One region of the Nonomuraea sp. NPDC003560 genome, then DNA from elsewhere that is predicted to be linked to it. Evidence: riboswitches for the same ligand, from Rfam matches in the RefSeq annotation. Region 1 holds a riboswitch; the other holds the start of a gene.

Region 1 (3,956 bases):
GCCGCCGCCGCACCACCTCGGCGCGCTCCTCCGGGTCGCGGGACGCCCTGACCTCGACCGTCAGCCCGAACCGGTCCAGAAGCTGCGGACGCAGCTCGCCCTCCTCCGGGTTCATGGTGCCCACCAGCAGGAAGCGGGCGGCATGGCGCACCGACACCGACTCGCGCTCGACGTAGCAGGTGCCCAGCGCGGCCGCGTCGAGCAGCAGGTCCACGAGGTGGTCGTGCAGGAGGTTCACCTCGTCCACGTACAGGACACCGCGGTGGGCGGCCGCCAGCAGCCCCGGCTCGAACGCCTTCACCCCTTCCGTCAGCGCCCGCTCGACGTCGAGCGAGCCGGCCAGCCGGTCCTCCGACGCGCCGACCGGCAGCTCCACCAGGGCGGCCGGCCGTTCCACCCGCCCGGCGTCGGGCTCGTGCGGCCCGTCCGGGCACTCAGGGTCGGGTACGGCGGGGTCGCAGGCGAACCGGCACCCCGGCACCACGGACACCGTGGGCAACTGGGCCGCCAGCGCCCGCACGATCGTGGACTTCGCCGTTCCCTTCTCCCCGCGGACGAGCACCCCGCCCACCCGGGGCGACACCGCGTTCAGCACCAGCGCCAGCTTCAGGTCGCCGAGCCCGACGACGGCGCTGAACGGATAGGTGACGATCAAGACTCAGCCTTCCGGTTGACGTGGACCACCCGCCAGCCGTCCCGCGCGACGGTCAGCTCGGTGGTGGACAGAGGAGCCAGGTCGAAACGGGCCGCGCGCAGCGGATCCAGCCCCAGGACATGGCCGAGCGCCGCTCTGATGACGCCCGCGTCGCAGACCACGACGGCCCGCGGCTCGTCCCGTACCGAGTCGAGCCAGCCCGCCACCCTGGCGGCGAGCGCGCTCAGTGACTCGCCGCCGTGCGGGGCGGCGTGCGGGTCGGCCAGCCAGCTCGCCAGCGCGTCCGGCTCCGCCAGCGCGACCCGTCCGTACGGCAGGCCCCGCCACCGGCCGCAGTCCGCCTCCGCCAGGGCGGGAGCCTCGCGGGCCGCCAGCCCCATGGCGGCGGCCGTCTGCCGCGCGGCCCTGCAGGGAGCGGCCCATGCCGCCGCCGCCTCGACGGGCCCCGCCGCGGCGGCCCTGGTCAGGCTCGCCGCGTCGGCGTCCTCGTCGGCGGGAAAGCACCCGGCCCGCATCCCCGGTGTCGTGGCATGCCGGACGAACAGCACCTTGCTCAGCTCGGCGCCGCGACCAGCGGGTGAGCCGCCGTACGCCGCTCCGCCCGGTCGCTCGCCCAGCCGAACAGCGCGCCGAACGCCGCCCAGAAGACGAGCTGCGTGCCGAGCGAGGCGAGCCGGAACTCCCACAGCAGCGTGGCGGGGAACCCCTCGGGCACCTCATCGACCGCCGGCAGCAACCACCACGCGGCGACGACGGGCACCAGGAACGCGACCGCCGCCGCCGTCCAGCGCGCCCACGGGCCGCCGTCGACGCGGCGGGCCGTCGCCACCGCGATCGCCGTCGCCGCCAGCCCGACGAGGATCATCACCACGTAAAGCAGCGTGCGGCTGTTGATGGTGTCCGGGTCGCCCACCGCAGGCGGGTTTGCCGGATATTTCACGAAGGGCACGAGGATGATCGCGGCGAACGCCGTCCCGGCCGCGGCCAGCGCCAGCCGCGCGTCGGAACGCGGGCCGACCCGCCCGCGCAGTCCGGCGAACACCAGGGCGAACACCCCGCCCACGGCCAGCCCGTAGAGCCCGGTGGCCAGGAACAGCCCCGCCTTCTGCACGGGCCTGCCGACCACGGCGTCCTCGCCGTGACTGTGCTCGGCCGCTTCGGCGTGACTGTGCCCGGCCGTCCCGGCGTCCGGATCGGGCGCCTCGGCCTGGGCGGCGGCCTCCTCCAAGGCGATCGCGTGGTCCACGCGAGGTTCACCGAAGGCGAAGGCGAAGGCGCCCGCGATCAGTCCGGCCAGGAGTCCGACGAGCAGACCTCTGGCCAGGAAGGTGCGTACCATGACGGGCCCTCAGTGGCAGGGCACGCCGAGCAGGTGACGCCCGTCGTGCATCAGCTCGTGCAGGAAGGTGCCGGTCTGGGAGATGGCGCCGTTGTCCATCAGAACCAGGTAGGCGACCAGCAGCAGCACGGGCACGGCCAGCAGCAGCCAAGGGCGCAGGCGGGGAAAGGGAATCGTCGACGGGGTGGACAACCCGGTCATGTCAAGCCTCCTCAGGGGTCACGCGTCCCATATCACGAGGTCACGGCTGCCAAGCGACCTGGCTCCCGGGATCTACGTCCCGGATACAGTGGCGCGTCCGCACCGGCATCTCACCGGATTTCCCTTGGACAACCGTGAAATCTACCGGAACGTATCCTTTCCTCACGTTCGCGTCAACATGCGACCGGTGCCCCTGGGCCACCTGCCGCTGCGCGGCGCGCCTTTGCGAAAGGCCCAGAATTTCACCTCGTCGAGTCTGCGGATCTAGCCTGCGTTGGTCATTCGACTGCATATCGACAGCCACGCTGGGCATCGAGCGAATATAGGAGGACCCGGTGCCATGAATGTTTCCCGCGAGGTGCGCGACCGCTATACGGACGCGTTCAACGCCCACGACATGACGGCACTGCTCGGCACTTTCAGCCCGGCCGGAGTGTCCATCAGCCCCGAAGGCGTATCTCAGGGACACAGCGAGCTGGCCTCCTATCTGGAGGAGTTCTGGACGGCGTTCCCCGACGTCCGGGCCGTGATCACGGAGTCCTCCGAGTGTGAGGCCACAACCGTCGACGAGCTTCTCATGGTCGGAACTCACCGAGGCCCATACACCATGCCCGACGGTCAGGTGCTTCACCCCACGGGCCGCCCTGTTCGTTTGCGATGCTGTTATGTCTGCACAGTGGAAGACGGGCTCATCACGAGTTTGCGCCTCTATTTCGATCAACTGGAGTTGCTCACCCAGCTCTCCGACTCGGTGATTCTGCAGCGTCCTTAGCGAATTGCCGGACGCGACGGATCGCCCCCGCGTCCGCCCGTCCTGCACCTGACAGATGTACCCTCAGCAGGGCTCTGGTCGATCTTCGCGGCCGGCCGCACTCTGGCCGCATGACGACGGACACACACGACCTGACCGCCGCTGACACGACCCCGCGATGGGGGCTGCGCGGCTGGCTCGTCCTCATCACGTTGTGCGGCGCGACGTTGATGACCGGGCTGGACTACTCGATCATCACGGTGGCGCTGCCGGAGATCGGCAGGGACCTCGGCTTCTTCTCCGCCCCGGCGCTGCAGTGGGTGGCCACCGCCTGCCTGCTGCCGACGGCCGCGTTGATGCCCTTGTTCGGACGCGCGTCCGACATGGTGGGCAGGCGCCGGTTGTTCGTCATCGGCGTGGCGGCGTTCTCGGTGTTCTCGCTGCTGGCCGGGCTGGCGCCGACCCCGGGGCTGCTGGTGACGGCCCGCGCGGGACAGGGCGTGGCCGCGGCCATGATCGGCCCGACCGCGCTGGCGCTGATGACCGGCACGTTCCCCGAAGGGCCGCAGCGCACCAGGGCGCTGGGCGTCAACGGCGCCCTGCTGTCGCTGGGCTTCGTCGTCGGGACGATCGGCGGCGGGCTCATCACCAGCGGCCTGAACTGGCGCTGGACGATGCTCATCCTGTTCGGCATCGGCGTCCTGGTCATGACGGGCGCGGTGACGGTCGTGCGGGAGACGGCCGTACGCGGCCGGGCCAGGCTCGACGTGCCCGGCGCGCTGCTGGCGAGCGGCGGCCTGTTCGCCCTGGTCTACGGCATCTCGACCGGCGGGGCGGCGGGCTGGGGCAGCCTGCCGACGCTGGCGACCTTGACGGCGGCGGCCCTGCTGCTGGGCGCGTTCCTGGCCGTCGAGGCGCGGCACGCGGCCCCGCTCGTCCCGCTGCGGCTGCTGCGCCGCAGGACGGTCAAGTGGGGCATGACGGTCGGGCTGGTCACCTTCGGGATGTGC
Region 2 (3,956 bases), on a different contig from region 1:
GGGTGGGCGCCGAAGCGCTCGGCCAGGCCGGCGGAGGTCTCCAGCGCCGACAGGTAGATTTCCTCGGCGATCCGGGTGGACAGCTCCTTGGCCTCGGCCGAGTCGAACGGCAGGCGCAGGGCGAAGAAGACGTCCTGCAGGCCCATCACGCCGAGGCCGACCGGACGCCAGCGCGGGTTGCTGGCCGCGGCCTGCTCGCTCGGGTAGTAGTTGATGTCGATCACCCGGTCGAGGAAGGTGACCGCGGTGCGGACGGTGGCGCGCAGCCGCTCCCAATCGATGCCGCCGCCGATGTCGCCGTCGATGCCGCCGTCGATGTCGCCGCCGGGGCCCGTGCCCGTCAGGTGGGCGGCGAGGTTGACCGAGCCCAGGTTGCAGACCGCGGTCTCGGCGTCGCTGGACACCTCGACGATCTCGGTGCACAGGTTGGACAGGTGCACGACGTTGCCGGGCTCGGCCGCCTGGTTGCACAGGCGGTTGGCGGCGTCCTTGAAGGTCATCCAGCCGTTGCCGGTCTGGGCCAGGGTGCGCATCATCTTGGCGTACAGGTCGCGGGCCTTGACCTGCCGGACGTACCGGCCGTCGCGCTCGGCGGCGCGGTAGGCCTCCTCGAACGCCTCGCCCCACAGGTCGGGCAGCTCGGGGACCTCGTCGGGGTCGAACAGCGACCAGGTGCCGTCGGCCTCGACCCGGCGCATGAACTCGTCGGGGATCCAGTTGGCCAGGTTGAGGTTGTGGGTGCGGCGGGCGTCCTCGCCGGTGTTGTCGCGCAACTCCAGGAACTCCTCGACGTCCGGGTGCCAGGGCTCCAGGTAGACGCAGGCCGCGCCCTTGCGCCGGCCGCCCTGGTTGACGGCGGCCACGGACGCGTCGAGCGTGCGCAGCCACGGGACGATGCCGTTGGAGTGCCCGTTCGTGCCGCGGATCAGCGCGCCCCGGGAGCGCACCCGCGACCAGGAGATGCCGATCCCGCCGGCGAACTTCGACAGCTGCGCCACCTGGGCGTAACGGTCGTAGATGGAGCCGATCTCGTCACGGGGCGAGTCGACCAGGTAGCAGGAGGACATCTGGGTGTGCCGGGTGCCGGAGTTGAACAGCGTCGGCGAGCTGGGCAGATAGGCCAGCGACGACATGAGCCGGTAGAAGCCGACCGCCTCGGCGGGCGTCTCGGCCAGCCCGCAGGCCACGCGCAGCAGCCAGTACTGCGGCGTCTCCACCACCAGCCGGGTGGACGGGTGGCGCAGCAGGTAGCGGTCATAGACCGTGCGCAGCCCGAAGTACTCGAACCGCAGGTCGGCGGTGACGTCGATGGCGTCGTCGAGCTTGCGGGCGTTGGCGTTGACGAACTCGGCGGTCTCGTCGCCGATGAGCCCCTCGGCGTGGCCCAGCCGGATCGCCTGGCTGAAGGAGGCCACGCCCTGCCCACGGACCTCCTTGTCGATGTAGCCCGACAGCAGCCGCGCGGCCAGGCGCGAGTACTGCGGCTCCTCGCCGATCATCTCGGCGGCCGTCTGGATGGACAGCCGGTCGAGCTCGGCGGTGGTGGCCCCGTCGTAGAGGCCGCTGATCGTCTTGGTGGCCACCCGCATCGGGTCGATGTCCGTCAGATCGGTCGCCCAGTGCTCCACCGCACGTACGATCTTGTTGACGTCGACCGGCTCCGCGGTGCCGTTGCGCTTGCGCACCTGCATCTGGACGCGCCGCGGCGCGGACCTGTCGGCGTCCGCCCGCGCCGTCCCGGCCAGGTCCGTCATCGGGTCCCCTGTGACCGTCACTGCGCTCTCCCCTCGTGAACTCGGTCAGTGGCCGAGAACGCGCGCAGGAGGCGGACGGCGAGGCGCCACAGCCCTCTCGCCGGTGCCGTCCACCGTCCCGCGCGGCCTCGGACCAGCCGCGCGCGCATGATCGCGCGCGGCGCGCCGGCAGGTCTTCGGACTCATGGGCATGCTGTCGCTGCCTACTGGCCGTCGCTTCCCGGGCCTTCGGCCCAGTGCGTCTGACGGCGGTCGTTCCCATTCACCGCTGCGGGGCAGTCCCGGATTCCCACCGGGTTCCCTCTTGCCTCGGCCGCCCTGGCGGGGCGACCGAACCGGCTGCGGGAGACACCATATATAGGGCGGATCAAAAAGTCACACCCAACATCTCGTGTTGCGAAGAACGCCCGCTCCGATCCGGTCACCTGCCGCGGGGCCGCTCTCCGCGTGCCTCACGGGCGGAACGAGATGTGATCGAGGTCATAGGCCGGCCATGCCCGGTTTTCGCTACCTTAGGTATCGATACTTCAAGTAGCGAAAACCTGAGGAGACCACCATGAGCGAGACCTCCACCGGCCGCCGTCCGGTCACGCCGGACTGGGACACCATCACCCCCGCCGAACTCGCCGCCTACGTCGAGGCGGAGAACCGGCTGCGCGCCTCCGTCGAAGCACAGGCGATCACCGGCCGGCCGGATCCCGGCGCCGCCATCGACTGGCGGACGGTGGCGCTGCCCGGCCGCGACATCCGCGTCCGGGTCCACCGGCCCCGAGCGGCCGAGCCGGGGGACGTCCTGCCGCTCGTGCTGCACGTGCACGGAGGCGGCTTCGTCGGCACGGCGCCGCAGAGCGACTGGGTCAACAGCCACCTCGCCGCCCACCTGCCCGCCGTCGTCGTCTCGGTGGACCACCGCCTGCTCGACTGGCACACGCCGCTGACCGCCGCCGCCGACGACGGCTGGGACGTGCTCCGGCACGTGCTGGAGCACTCCGCGCAGTGGGGCGTCGACCCGGCGCGGGCCGTCCTGTTCGGCGAGAGCTGCGGCGGGCTGATCTGCGCCCTGGCGGCGATCAGGGCCCGCGACGCCGGTCTGCCCCTGAAGGCCCAGGTGCTGGTCAACCCCGCCGTGGAGGTGGCCGGGACGATGTTCGACCACCCGTCGATGACCCAGTACGCCGACACCCCGACGCTCAGCGTGCCGGTGCTGCGGCTGTTCCACCGGCTCGCCGTGCCCGAGGGGACGGACGCCCGCGCGCTCTCCCCGCTGCACGCCGGCGACCTGGGCGGGCTGGCCCCGGCGCTCGTGGCGGTGCCGACCCACGACCCGATCGCCGACCACGGCCGCCGCTACGCCGAGGCGCTGCAGGCCGCCGGCACCCCCGCCCGCCTGGCCGAGCACCCCGAGGCCGGGCACGCCTTCCTCAGCATGCCGGTGCTGGCCCCCCAGGCCGAGGAGGCGCGGGCGGACATCCTGGGGTTCCTCCGCGACGCCCTCACCGCGTAACCCGCGACCGGAGCGCACCGTCATCACCGGGAACGCGCTCGCCCTCGACCGCTGGGCCACCGAGCTGAGCCGACACCGGCGCGGTCAGCGCCCGGCGTCCCGGGCGACGATGCCGTGCGCCAGCCGGGCCAGGGCGGCGGTGATCTGCTCGGGGGTGAGCCCGCGCCTGCGCTGCTCGGCGTAGACGTCGGGGCCCAGCGGGGCCAGGAGGATGTCGGCCAGCGCCTCGGTCTCCGGGACGCCCGCCTCGGCCAGCAGCACCCGCACGTGCGCCCGCCAGAACCCGTAGGCGCCGGTGGCGTAGCGCAGCGCGCCCTGCTCGGCGCCCAGGACGAGCGAGATGTGCTCGTCCAGCAGGCCGACCATCGCGGCGTAGAAGGCGGCGAGCCGGTCGGCGGGGGGCGCGCCGGGGCCGAGCGGCGGGTCGCCGCGCAGCAGGCGTTCCTGCAGCTCGCGCTCGTGCTCGTCCAGCAGGGCCTGCGCGATCGAGACGGTGTCGGGATAGCGGCGGTAGAGCGTGCCCCGCCCGACGCCGGCGGCCTTGGCGATGTCGTCCATGGTCACGCCGCGCGGGTCGCGGGTGGCGAACAGCTCGGCCGCGGCGGCGAGCACCTTGGCGCGGTTGCGGGCGGCGTCGGCGCGCTCGCGCGGGCGGCCCGCCTCCGCCACGGGACGCCCGGTCAGCAACTCGGTACGGG

Evidence for each region. A riboswitch is a leader RNA that binds a small molecule or an ion and turns the genes downstream of it on or off. The one in region 1 is predicted to bind cobalamin.
Region 2: another riboswitch for cobalamin. It lies ahead of ACFYUV_RS45315 (ribonucleoside-diphosphate reductase subunit alpha); the one in region 1 lies ahead of ACFYUV_RS29415 (CbtB domain-containing protein).

What each region holds. Positions count from the first base shown of each region.
Region 1 covers NZ_JBIAOF010000008.1:126,681-130,636, reverse strand. Annotated here, with positions in the region: gene ACFYUV_RS29430 (VWA domain-containing protein) at 1-655, opposite strand, end outside; gene ACFYUV_RS29425 (histidine phosphatase family protein) at 652-1,203, opposite strand; gene ACFYUV_RS29420 (CbtA family protein) at 1,209-1,994, opposite strand; gene ACFYUV_RS29415 (CbtB domain-containing protein) at 2,004-2,195, opposite strand; cobalamin riboswitch at 2,230-2,359, opposite strand; gene ACFYUV_RS29410 (nuclear transport factor 2 family protein) at 2,536-2,967, shown strand; gene ACFYUV_RS29405 (MFS transporter) at 3,078-3,956, shown strand, end outside.
Region 2 covers NZ_JBIAOF010000016.1:195,362-199,317, forward strand. Annotated here, with positions in the region: gene ACFYUV_RS45315 (ribonucleoside-diphosphate reductase subunit alpha) at 1-1,775, opposite strand, end outside; cobalamin riboswitch at 1,904-2,109, opposite strand; gene ACFYUV_RS45320 (alpha/beta hydrolase) at 2,311-3,258, shown strand; gene ACFYUV_RS45325 (TetR/AcrR family transcriptional regulator) at 3,343-3,956, opposite strand, start outside.